DNA from 4 places in the Peribacillus sp. FW305-BF15 genome. Region 3 is predicted to be linked to each of the others. Evidence: riboswitches for the same ligand, from Rfam matches in the RefSeq annotation. Region 3 holds a riboswitch; each other region holds the start of a gene.

Region 1 (5,742 bases), on a different contig from region 3:
CAAGTTTGCCGAGACTGATTCCTGTACAAGGACCCCTTCTTTCCTGCGTTCCTCAGGTACAAGTGCCAGCCCGCTTTTTACTGCTTCATGCGGTGATTTCAGAGAAAGCTTTCGACCATTCAGTATGACTTCACCCGCTGTGATGGACGTATGACCGAAAAGGGTTTTACACAGCTCCGTTTTCCCAGCCCCGACCAGCCCAGCCAAGCCGATTATCTCTCCTGCTTTAATATTCAGACTGACATTCTTAACTTTCTCGGCATCTGACAATCCGTTCACTTCCAGAATTACGTCTCCAATCGAAGCATTCACTTCAGGAAACTGTTCATCCATGGTTTTCCCGAGCATGTTCTCTACCACTTCGGTACGGGTTATGTCCTCGATTTTTCGACAAGTGACACGCTCCCCATTCCTCATGATCGTAATTTCCTCACAGATTTCAAAAATCTCAGGCAGACGATGTGAAATGAAAATGATTGCCACGCCTTTTTGCTTTAACTCATTTACAATTCGAAAAAGTTCTGTCGTCTCCGTATGACTTAACGGAGCAGTTGGCTCGTCGAGAATCAGGAATTTGCATTCTGTCGAAACGGCTCTTGCTATCAGGACCATCTGTTTTTCAGCCAAGGTCAGGTCTCTAACCAACTTTTTCGAAGGGACATGAATTTTCATATCTTCAAGAATAGAAGTGGCTTTGTTGTGCAGTTCTTTCCAATGTACCCTTTGTTTTTTTCCCATGTTTTGGACCATATCATTCAACATTACATTTTCCCCAACTGTTAAATAAGGGATGAGGGCGGTATCCACTTCCTGATGAACTATTTGAATGCCCTGTTCCTGAGCAGCTTTTGGCGAGCGGATATCCCGCTTCATCCCATCAATAAAAATGTCACCTGAATAATGAACATGGGCTCCCGATAAAACTTTCATTAACGTCGATTTCCCTGCTCCGTTTGCACCGACCAATGCGTGGGCTGTTCCTGATTGTACGGAAAAATCAACATCACTTAGCGCCTTCACCCCCGGAAATTCAATCGAAATCATCTTCATTTCTAGTTGCTTGCCCATGTCCATTCCCCCTTATAGAACAGACACTCCCTTCGCTGGAAAGAGAGTGTCTCTTTTTATTTTTTATAATGATCTTTCAAAACCTTCATCCAATCTTCTTCAAATTCCGTCGATACACCCCAGCCATCGACAATATCAGACAGGTTTGCCATGTTTACCGCTTCTTTTGAAGCTTGGATTTGCTTTTGCGAAATGAGTGATGCCTCCAAATCATATGTTTGCGGTGTTTCTTCACCCGCTAATTTTTTAGCCAATATCCTCATATTCACTGCACCGATCAACTTGGGATCGACTGCTGCCGTGTAGGACCAAGAGCTATCAGCCGATTGGATTTCCTGGAGATCTGCATTCGAAACATCAATTCCATATATCTTCACTTCATCGCGGCCCGCTTCTTTAATCGCCCGGGCTGCACCGATGGCAAAGGCATCCCATGTTGCGAAAATGGCATCCAATTTGCCTTTAGGGTATTTATTCAGCATTGCGGCTACAGCATTTTGTGTCTGAACCGAAGTATCAGCGGATGCCACTCCGAATCTTTCGACTTCTTTAATCCCTGGATTTTCTTTTAGTTTTTCCTGATAGACTGCATTTCTTCTTACCATTGGAGGAAAACCATCCACCCAAAGATATGCAATTGCCGCTTCACCTTTCTGTTCTTTTATCAGTTTATCGAAAGCCAATGTTGCCAGCGCTTCATCATCTTGTGAAGTTAATGTCACGCCCTCTATTTTAGATAGATCGCTTATTGAATCGAATGTGACAACGCTTTTACCTGCATCAACCAACTTCTGAACGTCATTTACAGTTGCGGCATCATCACCATGTGAAATGATATAGCCGTCGTAATCTTCCTCCAAAGCCTGTGCTATCGCATCATGGAATTTAGCCGTATCACCATTGGCTGTGTACGTATCGACCTGAAACCCCAGTGCTTCTCCTTCTTCTTTCGCCCCCGCCAGGTATTGGGCAGTATGATCATCACCGCCAATTTTACGGATCACTTTGATTTTGGCTCCATCGCCATCAGCAAATCTCTCCGGGACATTTTCAAATGATACTTTTTCTTCTTTCTTCGATTCTGTGGAACTCTGCCCTGCAGAGCAACCCGTTAAAAGCAAAGCCGAAGCGATGGCAGAAATGAATATCCCTTTAATAGACCTTCTCATCTTGTTCCCCTCCATGTTTTCTAATTAGTCTTATCAGTTAAGTCGGTGTAAATCCCAAAATAAAAACCTCTCTAATATAGAGAGGTTTAATCGGCTGTTTTGCAGACTTGTCCCTCTCTTATCTGTCAAAACATTTCTGTTTTGCAGGATTTAGCACCAATTCCTAATGGAACGGTTGCTGGGCATCTTAGGGCCAGTCCCTCCGCCACTCTTGATAAGAGATATATTGTGTTACGTTTTCGTAATTATCACTTTATAGGGATATAGTCGTAAAGTCAATAGATTTTTGAATATTTGAAATGTTTCCTGTTATTTTTATTTTCTTTGGAGCTGGGCTAGACGCTTTTTCTCGATTTTTTCAAGCCTCTCCAACTGCCTTAATTTCACTTCGAACAACGTGATCGGATCACGGTAAACCTCAGGATTTTCTTTCATATGCTCCAATGCAGCCTGGTAGTCTTTTATTTCAGTCTGAGTCTGCTCTATCGTTTTTTGAAGTAAGGCAAATGAACTGCGATAGAAAAGTGAGATGTCCCGATCCAATGATTTTTCAAACAATCCAAATTGGGTTAGGAAACGTTCCGTGATCATTTCAGCAACATCCAGGTAATCTTCACTTTCCAGGTATTTCTTGTAACGATTGTACATATTGGCCTTATTTTGCGGTATCGCCCCAAATAGCTTACCTGCTCCTTTAAGCAGCAATTGTGATGGAGTCCTGCGCAAAAGGATATTGACGTTTTCGATGCGGATACTGCTTGTCATCCGGTCGGCATCACGGCGCCAGTCATCCAATACCCTGAAGTCACCTGCCAGTGTAATCCGTTCTTCTTTGTATAATTCATTGAATCCGGCACTCATCTCATCCATGAACTGCTGGCTTTGTGAGAACTCCATTTGGGAACTGGCAATCCAGTCTTGAAGAGAACGGTAATATTGAGGCATGATCTTGTCAGAAATGAAGTTTTGAATCCGCTCATTCATTTCCTGGTTTAACTGTACATGGACCTGACTGAAATCACTGCTTTCCGTTAACGATTTAGAGCAATCCCTCAGTAATTCAGGAATTTTTGAATATAGCTGACTTTTCACTTCGTCCTTAAGCGAACGATACGACCTTATGATATTTTCACTTTTTTCTTTTTCCAGATCAGCCAGTTGATTGACCGCTCCATTCAGTTTGACTTCCATCTGCTCATTCCAAGAGATGGAATGCTCGCATTTCCGCTCATTGGCTGTCCGTTTTTCTAATAGATAAGATAAAGTTTTACGAATGAATGCCAGGATTTTTTCAGATCTTCTTTCCTTCCAATTATCATCTTGATAATTCGATTGAAGGAAGGCTGAAAGGTCCTTCAATTGCTGCCTGCTGTCATAATGTTTGGAGAAAGCGAACACTTTCGCATTCGGGAAATATGCATTCACTTTATCCCATGTTTCGTCTTCCATCCGGACTGCGACCTGATCACTGTATATCGTATCCATTTTATTTAATAGGAAATGGATCGGCAGTTTAGGTGCCATCATTTGAATTTCCAATAACAGATCCCTTTCGCTGCCGGTGAAAGGAGCCCGGGCGTCAAGAACGAACATCAGGCCATCACTGCCATGTAAATAGCCTTGGAAATCGGATTCCACGCTTTGTTCCCCATTGAACCCCGGTGTATCCAATAATCGCAAATGATTATTTCTTAGGTAGTCACTGATGATTGTCACATCGACTATAGTCCCGCGCTGACGGCGTGTTTCATCCAAATCAGTTAGCTCCTCGACAACTTTGCTATCTGTATCGGTAATTTCAAGGATTTCCAAATCATCCCCGTCTTTGACACTGACTAGGGAAGAATGGTCCTCAGCAGCAATGCTCTCTCCAACGATTGACTGAATAAAGGATGTCTTGCCATTTCCTGTACTTCCTGCAAGAAGGAGATTGAAATTGCTGGTATCTTTAAGCCCCTCCACCATCCATTTAAGCTTATTTCCAACCCTTAAATCATTATCTTCAGCCCACTGGATAATGGAATTGAACAGTTTCTCTCCCGCTTCCAGTCCGCCTCCCAATTTAGGCGATTTCGAAAGCAGGCTCTCCGCATCCTGAATGACCAGCGCATTAATCGTATCCGGGAAGATTTCATTCCAGGACAACGTGGATGCCGCCGCAAACAGCGAAAGCTCCCCGTCTGCGATTTTGAGCCAGTTTTCCAGCAACCTTGGCACGACAGGACTTAATTCTTTGATTAGATGCGTTCCTTCTAACAAACCTGCATATGCATCCCTGTAATAGACGGAAAGCTCATCCCATACATCCGCATGGTTCAATTCGATGTTATCTATCAAATTATTAATCACTCTTAACCATTCGAAATAAGCATCCGTATATTTATAATTTTTCCAAAGGGCAACCGTCATTTTCTCGAAACGTTCCTGGTCGAGTGTGTATAGCGAACCAAGGACAGTTGAGAAATAATCCGGCTCCATCGATTGGGCAACACCCTGCTGGATATACGTTTTCAGCACATCGAACCAGCCCATTGACTCTGTACGGATACTTTCATTCGCCGCTAATACCACCGCACTGTTCCAATCCTTTTGTTCTTCAAAAAAGGCGCGTGCAATTTCAGTGACATTCGGGTAGTCTGGTTGAAACTCGACTGCTTCTTTCACGACTTTGGAAGCCAAATCATTTCTTGATTCCACTATGTACAGGGAAAACAGCTGCAAAAGAACTTCTGTTTTCAAGACAGCTTCATCCGTATCGACGGATTTATAGATATCCTCTGCGGTTGAATACATTTCCAATTCAAAATACGCATCAGCGATGTTTTTCTTCGCCCATGAACCAAGTTCCCCTTCTATGTTTTCCCATTTAAAAATGGCTGCTTCATAGTCATGGTGCTGAAAATATACCTCTCCTTGAGCAAATCTAATTGCGGTTAAATCGGATCTTTCCTTTTTTTGTTCCACGAGGAACATTTCACCCAAAGCTTGAATGGGATGCTTCCTTGTATCCTCAAGCATCGTTTCATAATATTTTTTTCCGATCAGACGTTCGTCCATCTTTATTCCCCCGATATATTTCATATTTTCAATTAAAGGATCATCACTGATTCTATAAGACTCATAGCAGACCTAATATTCAATTTATAGGTTCCTTTAGTTAAAAAATCATTTACAAAACCTTAAAATGTTATTTTAACAAAACAATATGGTAACAACATGTCACCACTCTTACAATTTTAAAACAGAACCAACTAGAACTGTAATGTTTTTAATAAACCGATACAGAGATGTCATTTCCATTTTCGAGAAAATATGTTTTTCTAGTTTTACCACATATCAGCTAGAAGTGAGCGAACCATTCTCCATCCCTCTAAATGACCAGAAGCCCAGCCCTTCAACTTACCTATAAACGGTAAAAAACAAAATCACTCTGGCTCGTCCATTACTTGATCCCCATTTTTGCATTCATATAAAAAAGCAGTACCCTCATTCATAAAAGGTAACT
Region 2 (5,742 bases), on a different contig from region 3:
ATTAAAGCTCAGGAAAACGCCAAAAGCTGAAATCAAGCAAAGAGTAAATGAAGCGGCAAGGATTCTCGGACTTGAAGAGCTGCTAAACAGGAAACCTAAAGCGCTTTCAGGTGGTCAGCGCCAGCGTGTTGCACTTGGCCGTGCAATTGTAAGGGACGCAAAAGTTTTCTTGATGGATGAGCCATTATCCAATCTCGACGCAAAACTTCGGGTTCAAATGCGCGCGGAAATAGCTAAACTGCATAAACGGCTCGACACCACAACGATATATGTCACACATGACCAAACAGAGGCAATGACCATGGCGACACGTCTTGTTGTAATGAAAGATGGTATCATCCAACAGGTCGGTGCTCCAAAGGATGTTTATGAGAAACCAATAAACGTGTTTGTCGGCGGCTTTATCGGATCGCCTGCCATGAACTTCTTTACCGGAACATTAAAAGAAGGCACAATCAAAATAGGCGAACAAACGCTTGAAATACCTGAATTTAAGATGAAAATGCTACGTGATCAAGGATATGTCGGAAAAGATGTAATCCTTGGAATCCGTCCGGAAGATTTCCATAATGAAGGAGCTTATTTCACGGAGTCCCCTAACACTACATTCACGACCCAAATTGATGTAGCCGAACTCATGGGCGCGGAGATCATGCTCTACTCCACTTTAGAGGGGCAGGACTTCGTTGCAAGGGTCGATGCCAATAACATTATCCAGGCAGGCGAAAAGATCGAACTTGCCCTCGACATGAATAAAGCGCACTTTTTTGATAAAGGGACCGAACATCGCATTTTAGTTGAAGAAGATGAACAGATGCAGGAAAGCATGAAGTTATCTGCCAATTAAACATGAAAAGACCCATTCATTATGGGTCTTTTTACGTTTATTAAAATAAAGGGCGATTCATTCCTGGACCAATACCACTTCATCATGTCCGCATTCAGGGCATTTCATGAGATGGGGACATTGCCCTTTTTGAAGGGATTGAGGGTATCCGTCGTTTTCTTTAAGTATGTCGATATCCATATAAGCACTGTAATCATCAGCATAATCCCTGAATTTCCCTTTATCCTCAAGTTCACTGCCGCATTCCGGGCAATCCACATGAATTTTTCTTAGACCGTTGCAAAGCGGGCATATAGACATTGTTTTTCCTCCTGTTCCAGATACTTATGATTTCAGTATTTGTCGATTCCAGTATTTTAACACATGGAAACACCCTCCCTAATGCTAGAGGGAGGGTGCTTCCAACCAATTATTTATTAACCATGTTAGCAGGATCGACCCATGCTTTGAATTCATCTTCCGTCAGGAACTCCAGTTTCAATGCCGCTTCTTTTAACGTGGAGTTGTCCTTGAAGGCAGTTTTGGCGATCTTGGCTGCTTTTTCATAACCGATATGCGGGTTCAATGCTGTTACCAGCATAAGGGAACGCTCTACATTTTCTTTGATCTTATCTTCATTTGCAGTGATGCCAACCGCACAATTATCGTTGAAGGAATGAATGCCTTCCGTCAATAATTTGACCGTTTGCAGGAAGTTATAGATGATGACTGGTTTGAATACATTCAATTCAAAGTTACCTTGGCTTGCTGCAAAGCCAATTGTAGCATCGTTACCCACGATTTGTGTCGCAATCATGGTAAGCGCTTCACTTTGGGTCGGATTGACTTTACCTGGCATGATGGAGCTGCCCGGCTCGTTTTCCGGAATGGCAATTTCTCCGATTCCGCTTCTCGGTCCACTTGCAAGCCATCTGACATCGTTCGCAATTTTCATTAAATCTGCCGCCAATGCTTTCAAAGCACCGTGTGCGTAGACGATTTCGTTATGGCTAGTCAATGCATGGAACTTATTATCAGATGTGACAAAAGGATATCCTGTATCTGCTGCAATTTGTTTGGCAGAAAGTCCCGGGAATTCTTTCTTTGTATTGATTCCGGTTCCTACAGCCGTTCCGCCTAGAGCAAGGTTCAATAGTTTTTGGCTGCTTTCCTCAATCATCGCCAAATCTTTATCGAGCATCGCTTTCCAACCGGAAATTTCTTGTCCTAATGTTAAGGGTGTAGCATCTTGAAGATGTGTCCGGCCGATTTTCACGACATCCCAAAATTCTTTTTCTTTTGTATCGAATGTATCACGAAGTGCTTTGATGGCAGGAACCAATTTTTCAGCGACTTCCATAAAGGCTGCAATATGCATGGCAGTCGGGAAAGTATCATTTGAGCTTTGTGCCTTGTTAACATCATCATTCGGGTGAAGGATTTCCGATTCACCATTTTCTTTTAACCATTCATTCCCTTTGTTAGCGACCACTTCATTCACATTCATATTACTTTGCGTACCGCTTCCCGTTTGCCAAACTACAAGCGGGAAATGTTCATCAAGCGTACCTTCAAGGATTTCGCCGCAAATCTTGACGATGGCGTTCTTTTTAACTTCGGAAAGATCGCCAAGATCATAGTTCACCTTTGCAGCAGCTTGTTTAACGTATGCAAATGCACGAACCAATTCTATCGGCATTTTTTCGTTACCGATTTTGAAATTGTTACGGCTTCTCTCAGTTTGTGCTCCCCAATATTTATCAGCAGGAACTTTCACTTCACCCATCGTATCACGTTCGATTCTGTATTCCATGTGTTCTCCTCCTAAGTTTGCACTATTCATTGAAGAATTTTTGCATATGAAATGAATAATGTCGGATTATTCTTTCTCTCCATACATTGTACAAACTTTATTATTTTAAAGCAAAAATATCCCGCTGACCCTTTCCATATTTCTGAAAAATCCTAGGCCATTCATATTTAGATGAAAATTTGGATATTCTTTTTTGACACATAAAGTGTAGGCACCGCTAGGCTTCAATTGACCTGGCCATGAACACCAACACATCATCATCCCCAAAATGTCCTTGACAGTGTTTTGTATATATAGTAAATTCAAAAGAAATTGAATAATCTAAACTCTTATCGAGAGAGGTAGAGGGAATGGCCCGATGACACCTCAGCAACCTTCATTTGTTTCAAACCAATGAAAAGGTGCTAATTCCACAAGTTTATGAACTTGGAAGATAAGAAGAATGACTCGTCCCTACTTAATCAAAGTCTTCTTCTTAAAGAAGACTTTTTTTTATTTTATTTAACTCAAAGGAGCAGTGAAAACCATGTATAAACCTGAAACATATCTTGCTCAATTAGGAAATCGCAGTGAAACGGCGACAGGAACAGTCAATCCGCCGGTATACTTTTCAACAGCTTTTCGCCACGAAGGAATCGGTCAATCGACGGGATTCGACTACACAAGGACAGGTAACCCTACCCGCCAGCTATTGGAGCGATCCATCGCCGATCTGGAAAAAGGAGACCAAGGCTATGCCTGCAGTTCAGGAATGGCCGCCATCTCCACTATACTCGCCCTTTTTAAATCCGGGGATGCGTGGATTGTCAGTGAAGATCTTTATGGCGGTACATATCGGCTGTTAGAACAAGGTTTTAAAAAATGGGGATTGCAGTGTGACTATGTAAACACTTGTTGTTTGGAGGATATCGAAAAAGCCATCACTCCTCACACGAAAGCCATCTTCATCGAAACTCCCACTAACCCTCTTATGCAGCAAACGGATATTAGCGCCGTTGCCGCATTGGCTAAACGATATAATTTATTGCTAATCGTTGATAACACTTTTTACACGCCTCTTATTCAACAACCAATCTTGCTTGGAGCTGATATTGTGATCCACAGTGCAACCAAGTATCTCGGTGGTCATAATGATGTGCTCGCCGGACTGATCGTTGCTAGCGGCGCTGAATTATGTGATGCACTTGCCTTCCATCATAATGGCACTGGAGCTGTCTTGAGCCCATTTGATTCATGGCTGTTGATGCGCGGAATGAAAACCCTGGCATTGCGGATGGAGCGTCATGAAAAGAATGCCAAGATACTTGTAGATTACTTATCGGAGCATGATTGTGTTACGGACGTATTGTATCCGGGCCGAGGCGGCATGATTTCTTTCCGCATCATTGATGAAGCGGCGGTCAACCCATTTTTACAATCGCTCTCATTAATTTCCTTTGCAGAAAGCCTGGGAGGGGTTGAAAGCTTCATCACCTATCCTGCCACACAAACACATGCCGATATACCGCTTGAGGTCAGAACGGCAAACGGTGTTTGTAATCGACTGCTCCGCTTCTCCGTTGGCATCGAGGATAGCGACGATTTGATTGGTGACTTGCAGCAAGCATTCGCACATGTAAAAAGGGAGGCACTACGATGACAGATCATGATTTTAGCTTTGAAACAAAATTACTTCATAATCAACATAAATTCGATCCGGCAACGGGCGGTGTGAGCGTCCCCATCCAGCATGCATCGACTTTCCATCAATCCGATATCGATCAATTCGGCAAATATGATTACAGCAGAAGCGGGAACCCAACTCGTGAGGCACTTGAAGACATCATTGCCGAACTTGAGGAAGGCACTCACGGCTTTGCCTTTTCATCAGGTATGGCTGCCATTTCAACAGCCTTCCTGCTATTGTCTGCCGGGGATCATATCGTCATTTCCGAAGATGTGTATGGCGGAACGTTCAGGATGGTCACAAGCGTTTTGAACCGTTTCAATATTGAGCATACCTTCGTTGACATGACGGACCTTGAAAGTGTCAAAGCGGCGGTTCAGCCAAATACCAGGGCCATATACATTGAAACGCCTTCAAATCCTTTACTTAAAGTGACCGATATTCAAGCTGTATGTGATATCGCACAAAAAGCCGGTGCCTTAAGTTTTGTTGATAATACATTCTTGACGCCCGCATTGCAAAAACCGCTGAACCTGGGCGCTGATGTTGTCCTTCATAGCGCGACGAAGTTTTTATCCGGACATAGTGATGTGATAGCTGGGCTTGCGGTCGTGAAAGATCCGGATTTGGCGGCAAGACTCGGTTCGCTTCAAAACTCCTTTGGAGCGGTCCTTGGTGTTCAGGATGCCTGGCTCGTAATGAGAGGCTTGAAAACCTTGTCAGTTAGAATGGAACATTCACAAAAAGGGGCCGAAAAGATTGCAGCCTACTTAAAGGAGCAGCCCTTGGTGAAAAAAGTGTATTATCCCGGCCTAGCCGATCATCCACAGCACGCCATCCAGAAAGGCCAGTCACTCGGAGCAGGGGCGGTCCTTTCATTTGAATTGGAAAGTGAGGAAATCTTCCGTTCCTTCGTGAACACTGTCGAGCTCCCTGTTTTTGCCGTAAGCCTGGGAGCGGTAGAATCCATATTATCCTACCCGGCCAAAATGTCCCATGCGGCCATGCCTGCTGATGAAAGGGAAAAGCGAGGCATCACGAATAGCTTGCTCCGCCTCTCTGTCGGACTGGAAAATCCGGACGATTTAATCAAGGACTTCGAAGCTGCCCTCGTCAATATTGCCAAAGGGGAAGCAATTGCTGCAAAATGATTAAAGTAATGGGTGCCTCATATTTTATGGGCACCTTTTTTATTCCATCAATAAAAGAAGACCATCGATTTCCCGATGGCCTAACTCTCATTTCTTCATATTATATTTATCCAGGAAGCGATCGACCCGTCCGCCTTTTTCAGCAAACTTCTGCTTTCCTGTATAATAAGGGTGCGTATCCGAGCTGATTTCCACTTTTAATAAAGGATATGTTTGGCCGTCTTCCCAAACGATTGTTTCATTGGACGTCTTAGTGGAGCCTGCCAAAAATTTATACCCACTGTTG
Region 3 (5,742 bases):
CGGACTTGTTACACCCGTTTTTCCTGCAGGATGGATAAGGATGGCCGCATCCACCCCATCAAATAGACCGTGCTTCACAAAGCTTCCTTTTGCACTTCCATTCGGCCCGCCCTCTTCAGCCGGTGTTCCGAAAACGATCACCTCTCCGCCGTTTCCTCCAGCACTTGAGCCAGGGAAATGCCTGCCGCCACGCTCGTTGTGCCGATGATATTATGGCCGCAAGCATGGCCTAAACCCGGCAATGCATCATACTCGGCTAAAAAGGCAATTGTAGGTCCTTTCTTTGAAGAGTTTTTTTTGGCGATGAACCCTGTTTCATGCCCGGCAATATTGCGGGTCACTTCAAATCCTTCATTTTGAAGTATTCCGGTTAATGTATCCGAGGCGAAAAACTCTTGATTCCCAATTTCAGGTTTGGCATGAATGGCTTGGCTCGTTTCGATATATAATTCGGAATGAAGGTCGATATGATCTTCAATGATTTGCTTATGCTGCTTTAGCACTGATTCTCTCGCCATGTCTTAATCTCCCCTTTTTCTTGAATGCATCCATTACTTTTCATTAGCTGGTTTTGTCCAAGCGTCTTGATAATTCACTAATTCATCTACAGAAACATAGGCAGGAATGGTGTTTCCTTTAAACGTTTTTTCAATGAACGCTTCCACTTCTTTCGATTGATAAAGCTCCACTAATTTTTGCAGCTCAGGACGATTGGCATTTCCCTTTTTAACTGCAATGATATTAATATATGGTTTCGCCGTTTTACTTTCATGGAATAAAGAATCTTTTAATGTAAGGCCTGCTTCGACGGCAAAGTTATTATTGATGGCTGAAGCATCGGCATCATCCAATAGACGCGGTGTATTGCCGGCAGCAACAGGCTGGATTTTCAAGTTTTTCGGATTTTCCTTAATGATTTCCAATGATCCCGATCCATTGAATTCTTCTTTCAATGTAATCAATCCAGCTTCCTGAAGCAGGAGCAGTGCCCGGCCAAAGTTTGTTGCTTCATTCGGAACGGCTATCGTAGCACCATCCGGAAGATCTTTGAGCCTTTTATGTTTTTTCGAATAAAGGCCCATAGGTGCAATGACAGTCGACCCGATGGCCTCCAATTTCAGATTTTGATCTTGAACGAATTCATCGAAATAGGCGACGGTTTGGAATGAATTGGCATCAATTTCACCTTCGCTTAACGCAAGGTTCGGTTGGATATAATCATTGAAAGTGACCAGTTCGATATTAAGTCCTTCCTCTTTCGCCAAATCGACAATGTATTCCCATGTTCTCGTATCCCCGCTGCTGACACCGACTTTCACAGTTTTCACATCATCCGAACTCCCTGATGCACCCTCATCGTTCCCGCATGCTGCAGCCACGATGGCCAATGCCAATACAATGATCGTTAATAAGATTTTTTTCATTTTTCCTGCCTCCTGTTCGTTTTATCTTCTTCTTATTTTTCTTGAAACAAAGTTCCCGGTGGATTGCAATAATTGAACGATGATCACGAGCGCCGCCACTGTGACGATCATCGTCATCGTATCGAACCTTTGGTAACCGTAAGCCAAGGCTAAATCCCCGACCCCGCCTGCACCGACAGCACCTGCCATCGCCGTAGATCCAACAAGCCCGATTGTCGCTGTTGTAAATGTCAGGATTAACGAACTAAGTCCCTCGGGAATCAAAAAGCGGTAAATGATTTGCCATGTTGTCGCCCCCATCGCCTGAGCTGCCTCGATGATCCCTTTGTCCACTTCCAACAGCGAGTTTTCCACAAGCCGGGCAATATAAGGAGCCGCGTAAAAGATTAGCGGAACAATGGCCGCATTCGTTCCGATCGCACTGCCGACAATCATTCTTGTAAACGGAATGAGTGCTACAAGCAAGATGATGAAAGGAACGGACCGCAGGATATTGATGATCGGATTCAATACATTAAAAATCCATTTATTCTCCAGGATGTGACCCTTTCTTGTAATGACAAGCAGGATACCGAGCGGAAGCCCGATCAATCCGGAAAATATCAATGAGATGGCTACCATATAAAGTGTGTCACCGAAAGCTGTCGACAGCTGGTCTGCCGTTATTTCCATACCCCAAAGCGTATTACCCATTTATACTTGCACCTCCTGGACGAGAATCCCCTCATCTTTAATATATTGATAAGCCTTGTCGACCTCATTTTTGCTCCCGGTCACTTCGATGATCAAATTCCCGAAAGGCGTTTCCTGGATTTCAGAAATATTGGCTGATAAGACACTTAAATGAACATCATATTTCTTCGAGATGGTTGAAAGTAAAGGAGTACCCGAAGTAGTTCCAATAAAATTAATTTTCCAAATAATCGGGATATGGGACCCTATGCTTTTTAAGAAACTTTGTGGAATTTCGTCATGTATGACCGTTCTCACGAAGTTTTTTGCAATATCCGTTTGCGGCTTGGCAAAAACTTCGAAAACCGAACCTTGTTCAACGACGCAGCCGCCCTCCATGACCGCTACCTTATTGCAAATTTCCCGAATGACAGACATCTCATGAGTGATTAGCAAAATGGTGATATTGTATTCTTTATTAATTTTTTTTAAGAGCTGCAGAACTGCACTCGTTGTTTGTGGATCCAATGCCGACGTAGCTTCATCACACAATAAGATCGATGGATTCGTAGCCAATGCCCTCGCAATGCCGATCCGCTGCTTTTGCCCGCCGGATAATTGTTCCGGATAACTCTTTGCTTTGCTCGATAAGCCAACGAACTCCAACAGCTCGCCTACACGTTTTTGAATTTCCTTAGCCGGAGTTCCCGATAAAACCAGCGGCATAGCAATATTATCAAAAACAGTCTTTGAGTTTAATAAGTTGAAATGCTGAAAGATCATCCCGATTTTTTTCTTTTCTGCCCGTAATTCCTTCGGGCTTAATTTGGTTAAATCCTTGCCACCAACAATCACCGAACCATCTGAAGGATGTTCAAGCAAATTGACCAACCTGATCAACGTACTCTTTCCGGCCCCGCTATAACCGACTACCCCGAATATATCCCCCTTTTCCACTGTCAAATCAATGCCCTTCAAAGCCTCGACAGTCTGTTTCTTTGTTTGATAAACCTTTTTAACATCCTGAAACTCAATCATCCAATCTCCCCCCATGCTGTTTATTTGTACGAATTCCTTATCCAGAGAGAAGAGCTTTGCAACGTTTCATAATGATAGAGTTAAAATTCAGGAGTGAAACTGCAAAATTCACGAGTAAATCCACCAAACTCACGAGTAACTGCGCCAAACTCACGAATAATTACACCAAACTCACGATTATTGCGCGAAACTCACGAGTAATTGCACCCATTCTCAAAATAACCATATACATTTTGAATAAACAAAAGAGGCCTCTTCCGTCATCAGACAGAAGAGGCCTCTTTTAGACATAAAAAAGAGTAAACTCTTAAATTAATTATCTAAGAAAAGCTCCTTCTTATCTTTCAAACTTTCGTCCGTTGGAATTAGCACAGTATTTTTACAAAAGTAAAAACCCGCTGCCGAGGTATCATAGGGCCAAGTCCCTCCACATCTCTTGATAAGAATTAACGTTATATTTAATTATGTCCTTCACTATATATTCTAATTTCGCTAAAGTCAACCATATTTTTCATCGCGATAAATAGTTTCATAGTATAGTGAATCGATACTTTTTTTATTATATCAATATATTTTATATTTCTACTTTTATAATGATTTGCTCATTCTCCATACAGGGTATTTTTCATTTTCTTCCCTTATCTTCACCATGCCTGAATTCGTATATAAAGAAATCGCCCTTTGATTATCCGGAGAAACCCTTAAGTGATATTCGGATACATTAAATTGCCTGAAAAAGTTTTCTGCGTAGCGGACCAATTCCTTGCCAAGGCCTTTACTGCGGTATTCGGAAATAAGATAAAATAGATTCACATAGCCAATTTCAGTTCCTTCATACTCACGAATTTGAAGTTCCATTTGTCCAATCCGTTCTTGGTCCTTTTCAATGATCACCTGTCCATCCGGAAATTTGCGTACCCTTTCTTCCATTCGTTGCAGATAGGCATGTTCATCTCCAAAACCCGCATCAGTTCCAAAACTTACAATAAAGGAATCTTTCCGGAATTTAATGATAGTATCTTTATCTTTGTCCGTATCAATGGTACGAAAGATCAACTTCATCCACCCTTATCATTTTAGTGAAATAGTTTTCAAGCAGGGAAAACTTTCTTTTTCATAAATAATAGTCTTAAAGGGGCCCTTTTGTTTTTGTGCCTTGATGAAAAAACATCTGCCATCTTCCATTCGCACATTTCCAGATTGAACTTCTTAAGGTATGTTCCAGCTTATCTTCATCAAAAATCCGGTATGTAATTAACACGGTATCATCAGACAATGGATGCATCTCAAATTGACTTAGGGTCATGTTCACCGCTCCGGCACCCTCTTGCCCCATAAAATCGCTTTTTGACCATATGTTACCCGAACTGCCGAACTCAAAGAAATCATCTTTCAATAAGGATGAAAGCTCTTCTGGAGATGTACGAACTTCAGATTTTAACAATTTCTCCTCCAGCTGATACAAATGCTCTTTTAATAATGAAGATTCCCTGTCCATTCATCTTGTCCTCCTTTTTCTATTAACGAAAACAACCTTTCAGCATCTGTAATACTTCAATTGACTTCAATTGATGAACTTATGTAATTCATTGATTTCAATGTTAGTATGTCTTTTGAAGGATTTTGAGAAACCTAAATCATAGCTGTCATCTATTATTTTCTTTAATATGTCTAAATCTTTTTTTTCGATAATATACCTAATTCCATAATGTGATTGAGGATATAACTCTTTATGATTTCTTCTTTGCCTTGCCCAATCTTCCCTACTCTTCAACAATTCAAAATTAATAACTTCATTTAACGGATCCGTAGCCTCAACCCCATCCATGGTAACTGCAACGTACTCGGCCACCCCCTCATCGAACCATTTCGGAACGTCTTTAATTTTTTTTTCTATAAGATATTTAGCCAAAAAATAATGTGTATACTCGTGGCGTAAATCCTTTCTAAAGAACCATTCATCTGCTTCTCTATAAAGGGAATCGGGTGATACCAAGGCAATTAAATTAGCATTGTTATCAAAAAAAGCTCCGATATCTTCTAATTCCCCATACTTTTGTAATTCCTCCAATTTCTCAAAAATCACTATATTTAACCCAGCATTTGTATCTATCTTCCCAAAAATATTAGATAACTCTTTATTAAGATCCCTTACCTCTTTAATGATTAGATTATTCAATTCATTATTTTTCGAATTAAAAATTTTCACCTCATCAAAAGACTGGTGTACTTCACTTTTTAACAATGCTTCCGTTCTATTATTTTTCCATAATATATGATAAATGCTTGCCAAAATAACCAAAACTAATAAACTAATCACAAAACTAGTTGTAATGCTTTTAAAAAATGAATTTAAATTATTCATTTAAATGTTTACTCAATTTTTTAAGTTTAGAAATGTCATCTGAAGATTGGGATGTTTTAATTCCATCTTGGACTAGCAGTTCATCAATACATTATCAGGAATGTATTCGACCAAATCATTTATATTTTCAAAATTTTTTACCTTAGTATACTTTTCTAGAGCCGTCTTGTAATTTTTAAGGAATTTTCTTTCTGATCCCATCTGATAATTATCTAGTTTATTTAATAATTCTAAAGCATAATT
Region 4 (5,742 bases), on a different contig from region 3:
GTGTATCAAATAGTTCATCAGGATCGATGCCTGCCAATGCATTACCGATGATATTACGGGTTATATCACCACAAGCTCCAGCCGTAGTCATTCCAACCTTTTCTAAACGATTCAATATATCCGGGACCTGTTCGATGGTCAGCCAATGGAATTGAATGGCTTGACGGGTTGTAATGTCATATACGTCCCTCCCGTAATCTTTAGCGATGTTAGCTAGAGTTATTTGTTGATCATAAGTCAGGATACCTCCGGGAATAACGACTCGCATCATCCAATAACCAGCTTCTTTTGGCCGTTGCAGGTATAAACCTGCCCACTTGAACATATCCCATTTCTCTTTAGGGATGGAATCAAACCCATTTGCTGCGTAATGTGGAATATCATCAAATATCTTCAAGCCGTCTTTTTCCAATTTCCAGATTTCCGTTTTATTTTTAGCGATTAGTGGATTTTCCGACCAAAATTTCTCGTAAACCATTACATTTCCTCCTTGATTAAATCGCTTTCTTTGCTGTTAAATAACCGATTACCTGTTCAACGCACTCTTCAATGCTGTATTGGTCGGATTCTAAAATGATTTCCGGTTGTTCAGGTTCTTCGTATGGAGAGTCGATTCCGGTAAAATCTTTAATGATGCCTTTACGGGCCTTGTCATAAAGCCCTTTTGGATCACGCACTTCGCACTCTTCAATCGGACACTTTATGTATACTTCAATAAACTCCCCTTCTTCGAGTAAATCACGTACAATCTGCCGATCTGCCCTGAAAGGTGATATGAAAGCGGTCAATACGAACTGCCCACTATCCACGAATAACTTGGAAACCTCACCGATCCGCCTAATATTCTCGGTTCTATCTTCTTCAGAAAAACCTAAATCTTTATTTAAGCCATGACGGATATTATCACCATCCAAAACATAACTTCGAATATTCCGATTGTATAATTCTTTAGCGACCGCGTTTGCAATCGTTGATTTTCCGGAACCCGATAGTCCTGTAAACCATAGAACCGTGCTTTCATGCCCGTTCTGCTTCCGTCGGTGCTCCTTGGTCAATGACGTCTCATGCCATGTGACATTCGTACTTTTACTCATTTGATATTCCCCCTCTTCATGTGACCCTTCCATTTATGTCCAATCAGTTATAAACTTCATTTTTTTTTAGACCTTCTATCAACACCTCGATGACTTCCTTACGGCTAAAGGTAGCTGGAGGAATTTCTCCATTACGCAACATTTCCCTTACCTTCGTTCCAGACAGGATGACATGGTCTTCCTTGCCATGCGGACAAGTTTTAGCGGAAGCCATATTGCCACATGCTTTACAGTAAAAACTATGTTCAAAGAATAATAGCGTGATTCCTAACTCATCTGCGTTAAAGTTCCCGAAGATTTTTTGGGCATCGTATGTGCCATAATAATCGCCCACACCCGCATGATCACGTCCGACGATAAAATGGGTGCAACCATAATTTTTACGGACCATCGCATGGAAAATGGCTTCTCTAGGTCCTGCATAACGCATGGCAGCAGGGAAAACTGCAAGGGAGACGCGATCCTTAGGATAATATTTGTCAAGCAGAACTTTATAGCTTTCCATTCTTACATCTGCCGGAATGTCATCTGATTTAGTGGCACCGACGAGAGGATTTAAGAATAAACCGTCGACGATCTCCAATGCTGTCTTTTGAATATATTCATGTGCACGGTGAACAGGGTTCCTCGTTTGGAAACCGACAACCGTTTCCCATCCTTTTTCAGCGAAAGCCTTCCTTGTCTCGACTGGGTCCAAATAATGAGCTTGAAATAGCGGACGCTCTATTCTCTTGATCAACTTTATTTCCCCGCCGACATATACATCCCCGCGGTTATATAAGTTTTTTACTCCAGGATGCTTCTCATCAGCTGTTTGATATACCAATGTCGCTTCCAATTGCTTATCTGGAGTGTAAATATCAGAAACGGAGAGAACCCCGTATGTTTCACCATCATGGGTTAATGTTACTTCTTCACCTATAGTAAGGCTTCCTGCAGTTTCTTCGGTCAAAGGCAGCGTAATCGGGATGCTCCATACATGTCCGCTGCTTAGCCTCATATCCTTTACCACTGTCTCATAGTCACTTTTTGTAAAGAATCCTTTAATCGGGCTGTAGGCACCAGTCCCTATCAATTCAAGATCGCTTAAAGCAATTTCATCGATTTCGATTGACTTCGTTATTTTACTAATATCATATTTTGGTTCCCAAAGATCGATTAATGTTCCTCCGTGCGGTAAACTGATTGTCATGCTAATTTCCCCCTATGGTTTCTATTTATTTATGCCTATAATTTCTATTTATTTAAGACAAATGCAATCCGCATTCCGTTTTTTGAGCCCCTTGCCAACGGCCTGAGCGTAAATCATCAGCATTGAAGGCAGGTGCAGTACACGTTTTACATCCAATGCTCGGATATCCATTATCATGCAGGACATTATATGGAAGACCATTTTTGTGGGCATAGCGCCAAACATCTTTCCATGTCCAATGTATGAGCGGGCATATTTTAACTGATTTGAACTTATTATCCTTATTGATATACTCGGTCTTAGCCCTTGTTTCGGATTGCTCCCTCCGCAGTCCCGAAAGCCAGGCTGTTGCCGATGAAAGCACATCTGTAAGCGGAACGATTTTACGGATGTTACAGCACTTATTGGAATCACTAAGCCATAATTCATCGCCATATTCCGCCGCTTGTTCCTCAAGCGTCAAGTCAGGTTTCTTCATTTCGATCAAAAGCTTCGGATATCGCTTCTTCACTTCCTCGATCAATTGGTAAGTTTCCTCAAAATGAACATCTGTATCTAGGAAAACTATTTTTGCCGAAGGATTGACCTTCGCCAATAAATCCGTAAGCACGATGCCTTCAATACCAAAACTGCAAGCATAAATCAGTTTGTCTCCATAATGGTCATTCGCCCATTGCAGTACTTCCAAAGCACCTTTTGTCTCAGTGTCTTGAGGAAATACAGGGAAGTCCCCTGTATTGAAATTTTCATAGTTTATTAATGCAGCCAACTTTGTAGCCCCCTCTAAAAACTTGCTGTATCAGGTTAGAGTAACTGTTGATCAATTCCCGTTGTAATCTTCCCCGGGTTATTTGAATCTAGGAAAAAGAGACGAATCTAACCAATACTCTCTTTATATCAGTTAAACCCGCCTCTAGTTTTTCTAGTCAGCAGATACCTTATTTAATTCTTAGTTTTTCATTTCTCTCCATTTGAATGATTTTACCATCCTGGACAATAAGTGTAATGGATCCATATTTCATTGAATTAAGCATTTCTTGAAGTCGTTCAAAAATTTCTTCAAGCTGATTCTCTTTATTCAAACCAGTTCCTCCTTTAAGAAAACCCGCGAATATTTTATTTTAAATTTTTTAGATTTATATAATTCCATACAACCTTACATTGTTATGGTCTGCCTAAAATTTTCACAAAAAACAAAAATCTTTCCATGATGGAAAGATCGCAAGGTAAATATCTTTACCTTATCTTCCAAAATGATCAACATTTTGTTGGAGTTAGCACCTTGCATCCATCATGCAGGTTGCCGGACTTCAAAGGGCCAATTCCCTCCGTCGCTCTGGATAAGTTTTATTATTTTAAATATTAACATATATTTAATCCTTGTCAATGGAGTTTTCTTATAAAATAACTTGGTTTAATATTATGGATGAACTGTTATTTTTATACACACTATTCAATTTATGATTTTATGTTCATATAAATACGAAAATAGACTCGTCTTTTTAGATAAAATCTCCAAAAAAATGAGTCTATTTTCATTAATAGGCCTATTATTGACGCGTGTTATTCTAAAAAAATTTCTAAGGTTCCAGTCTTTTTATAGAAGGAATTAATTTATTGAAGTCATTAATTTCTTAACTGTATCGCTTCTACAAATTCTTGAACCTGACTCTGGACGCGATCAATTAAATGCAAATCATTGATCGGATTTTCTGGATTCTGTTTATCTATTTCCTTATCAACAAAATAAATCCCCTGCAGCGGCTCGCCTTTTAATATTGAAATTAATGGTTTAAGCGCATAGTCAATCGCCAATAGATGCCTGTTACTTCCACCAATCATGATTGGCAACACCGGCTTACCCTTAAAAGCACCTTCTGGCAGCAAATCAATCAATGCTTTCAATACACCTGTATAAGAAGCCTTATAAACCGGTGAACCTATAATGACTCCTCTGGCTGCTTGAATTCGCTCTGAAAGCTTTGAGATATCCTCGCTATTATATTTCCCTTGGAATAAATCATCTGCTGAGAAATCCGTAATCGAGAAATAAGCTGTAGTAAATCCTGCATTTTCGACTAATGATTGAATATGTTTTAGTGAAATGTCCGTTCTTGATGGAATAGCCGGACTTCCTGATAAAATTACGATATCGCTCATTTGATACCCTCCAATGTTACAAGATTTCCAGATATAATTTTCTTAAAGCATTTCGTGAAGTATACATTTATCGTAATTGTCTGAAAAATATAAGTCAAATCTTACACTCTGGACTTCTACTCTTAATGAAAAAAGAAACGGTCATATTTACGGCTTGATTCTCATGCCCTTAAATATGACCGTTTCATTATGTATGATTTTGTTTCCCATGAATACCATATACCAAAAGATGAGCAATGCTCTTAATTCGTTCAGAAGTAAAATATGGCTCCTTTTTTTGTTGATGGATCTCATAATGTGTAGATAAAGCCAATGTGAAAGAAATGATCCCTACATTAAATAAAATAATATCAGAGATATATTGTATCTCTCCGCTATCTATTCTCTTCTGTATTTCAATATGCCTGGCATTTGGCTTGAAAATCTGATCTACATATTGCTTTGAAATATCTTGATCGAATTGTGTTTCCCTAAATAATATCGAAAACTGTTCTTTATTTTCAAGAATTTTTTTTATCATGGTAGTAACATGATTCTCCACTAGATCATCCGTGGATAGATGGCTAGTCCCATCTTCAGATTCCTCTTTTTCATTAGGGGTAATTGTAGCCAAAAGCAAATCTTTTTTGCTGTCAAAGTATTTGTAAATAGTAGCTTCGGAAACATTGCATGCAGAGGCAATTTCATTCGTTCTTGTCATGTCAAAACCTTTAGTGGCAAAAAGAGTCCGGGCTACATTTATGATTCGTTCTTTGGTTTGCTGCCCTTTTTTCAAAAATATCAACCTTCTTTTATAAAGATAAGACCGGTTTCACCCATCTATTTCCCATGATATATCGCTGGTATCAATCGGTCAATATTACCTTTGATCTATTAGAATTCAATATTCCCATATATCATAAATAGAAAACATCAACTGGTCGGGACGATGTTTTCTATTTATGAAAATCACTTAAAAGATGCATAGCCATCATCGACCATGACTACACTTCCATTGATCGCATAAAGACATGGGAATCATCGATAAATTGAATGCAAGTCAAATGCGCGGTGAATTGATTAAGCCAGAAGCCATTGCAAATGCCGTCTATCTATTATCGTTAGAGGAAGCGGATAACCTTGTATGATAGGAGTGTCGACCCCGCCCGGAGCAATGCCCACAACGCGTATGCCATGGGCACCCAATTCCAAAGCTGCTGTCTGTGTCATCATTCTTACAGCGCCTTTAGTCGCCTGATAGGCAAAAGTCCCATGGGAAGCTAAGTAGCCAAACACGGAAGCGGTATTTATAATGAC

The links. A riboswitch is a leader RNA that binds a small molecule or an ion and turns the genes downstream of it on or off. The one in region 3 is predicted to bind S-adenosylmethionine.
Region 1: it holds a riboswitch for S-adenosylmethionine, as region 3 does, so the genes downstream of both, AC3WLU_RS18970 (sugar ABC transporter substrate-binding protein) here and AC3WLU_RS05195 (methionine ABC transporter ATP-binding protein) in region 3, are expected to answer to the same signal.
Region 2: it holds a riboswitch for S-adenosylmethionine, as region 3 does, so the genes downstream of both, AC3WLU_RS08540 (methionine biosynthesis PLP-dependent protein) here and AC3WLU_RS05195 (methionine ABC transporter ATP-binding protein) in region 3, are expected to answer to the same signal.
Region 4: it holds a riboswitch for S-adenosylmethionine, as region 3 does, so the genes downstream of both, AC3WLU_RS24405 (YezD family protein) here and AC3WLU_RS05195 (methionine ABC transporter ATP-binding protein) in region 3, are expected to answer to the same signal.

What each region holds. Positions count from the first base shown of each region.
Region 1 is NZ_JBYSYV010000019.1:6,171-11,912, forward strand. Features, by position in the region: gene AC3WLU_RS18965 (sugar ABC transporter ATP-binding protein) at 1-1,068, opposite strand, end outside; gene AC3WLU_RS18970 (sugar ABC transporter substrate-binding protein) at 1,125-2,237, opposite strand; SAM riboswitch class I at 2,353-2,458, opposite strand; gene AC3WLU_RS18975 (GTPase domain-containing protein) at 2,553-5,294, opposite strand.
Region 2 is NZ_JBYSYV010000006.1:209,554-215,295, reverse strand. Features, by position in the region: gene AC3WLU_RS08555 (ABC transporter ATP-binding protein) at 1-847, shown strand, start outside; gene AC3WLU_RS08550 (hypothetical protein) at 905-1,147, opposite strand; gene fumC (class II fumarate hydratase) at 1,257-2,639, opposite strand; SAM riboswitch class I at 2,966-3,079, shown strand; gene AC3WLU_RS08540 (methionine biosynthesis PLP-dependent protein) at 3,166-4,278, shown strand; gene metC (cystathionine beta-lyase) at 4,275-5,456, shown strand; gene AC3WLU_RS08530 (type B 50S ribosomal protein L31) at 5,544-5,742, opposite strand, start outside.
Region 3 is NZ_JBYSYV010000004.1:54,880-60,621, forward strand. Features, by position in the region: partial or broken gene AC3WLU_RS05180 (M20 family metallopeptidase) at 1-518, opposite strand, end outside; gene AC3WLU_RS05185 (MetQ/NlpA family ABC transporter substrate-binding protein) at 552-1,424, opposite strand; gene AC3WLU_RS05190 (methionine ABC transporter permease) at 1,446-2,096, opposite strand; gene AC3WLU_RS05195 (methionine ABC transporter ATP-binding protein) at 2,118-3,134, opposite strand; SAM riboswitch class I at 3,469-3,580, opposite strand; gene AC3WLU_RS05200 (GNAT family N-acetyltransferase) at 3,723-4,196, opposite strand; gene AC3WLU_RS05205 (nuclear transport factor 2 family protein) at 4,264-4,632, opposite strand; gene AC3WLU_RS05210 (collagenase) at 4,699-5,499, opposite strand; gene AC3WLU_RS05215 (tetratricopeptide repeat protein) at 5,572-5,742, opposite strand, start outside.
Region 4 is NZ_JBYSYV010000033.1:18,416-24,157, forward strand. Features, by position in the region: gene AC3WLU_RS24385 (nitrite/sulfite reductase) at 1-478, opposite strand, end outside; gene cysC (adenylyl-sulfate kinase) at 495-1,094, opposite strand; gene sat (sulfate adenylyltransferase) at 1,138-2,286, opposite strand; gene AC3WLU_RS24400 (phosphoadenylyl-sulfate reductase) at 2,339-3,055, opposite strand; gene AC3WLU_RS24405 (YezD family protein) at 3,225-3,368, opposite strand; SAM riboswitch class I at 3,525-3,633, opposite strand; gene ssuE (NADPH-dependent FMN reductase) at 3,913-4,446, opposite strand; gene AC3WLU_RS24415 (TetR/AcrR family transcriptional regulator) at 4,634-5,221, opposite strand; partial or broken gene AC3WLU_RS24420 (SDR family NAD(P)-dependent oxidoreductase) at 5,506-5,742, opposite strand, start outside.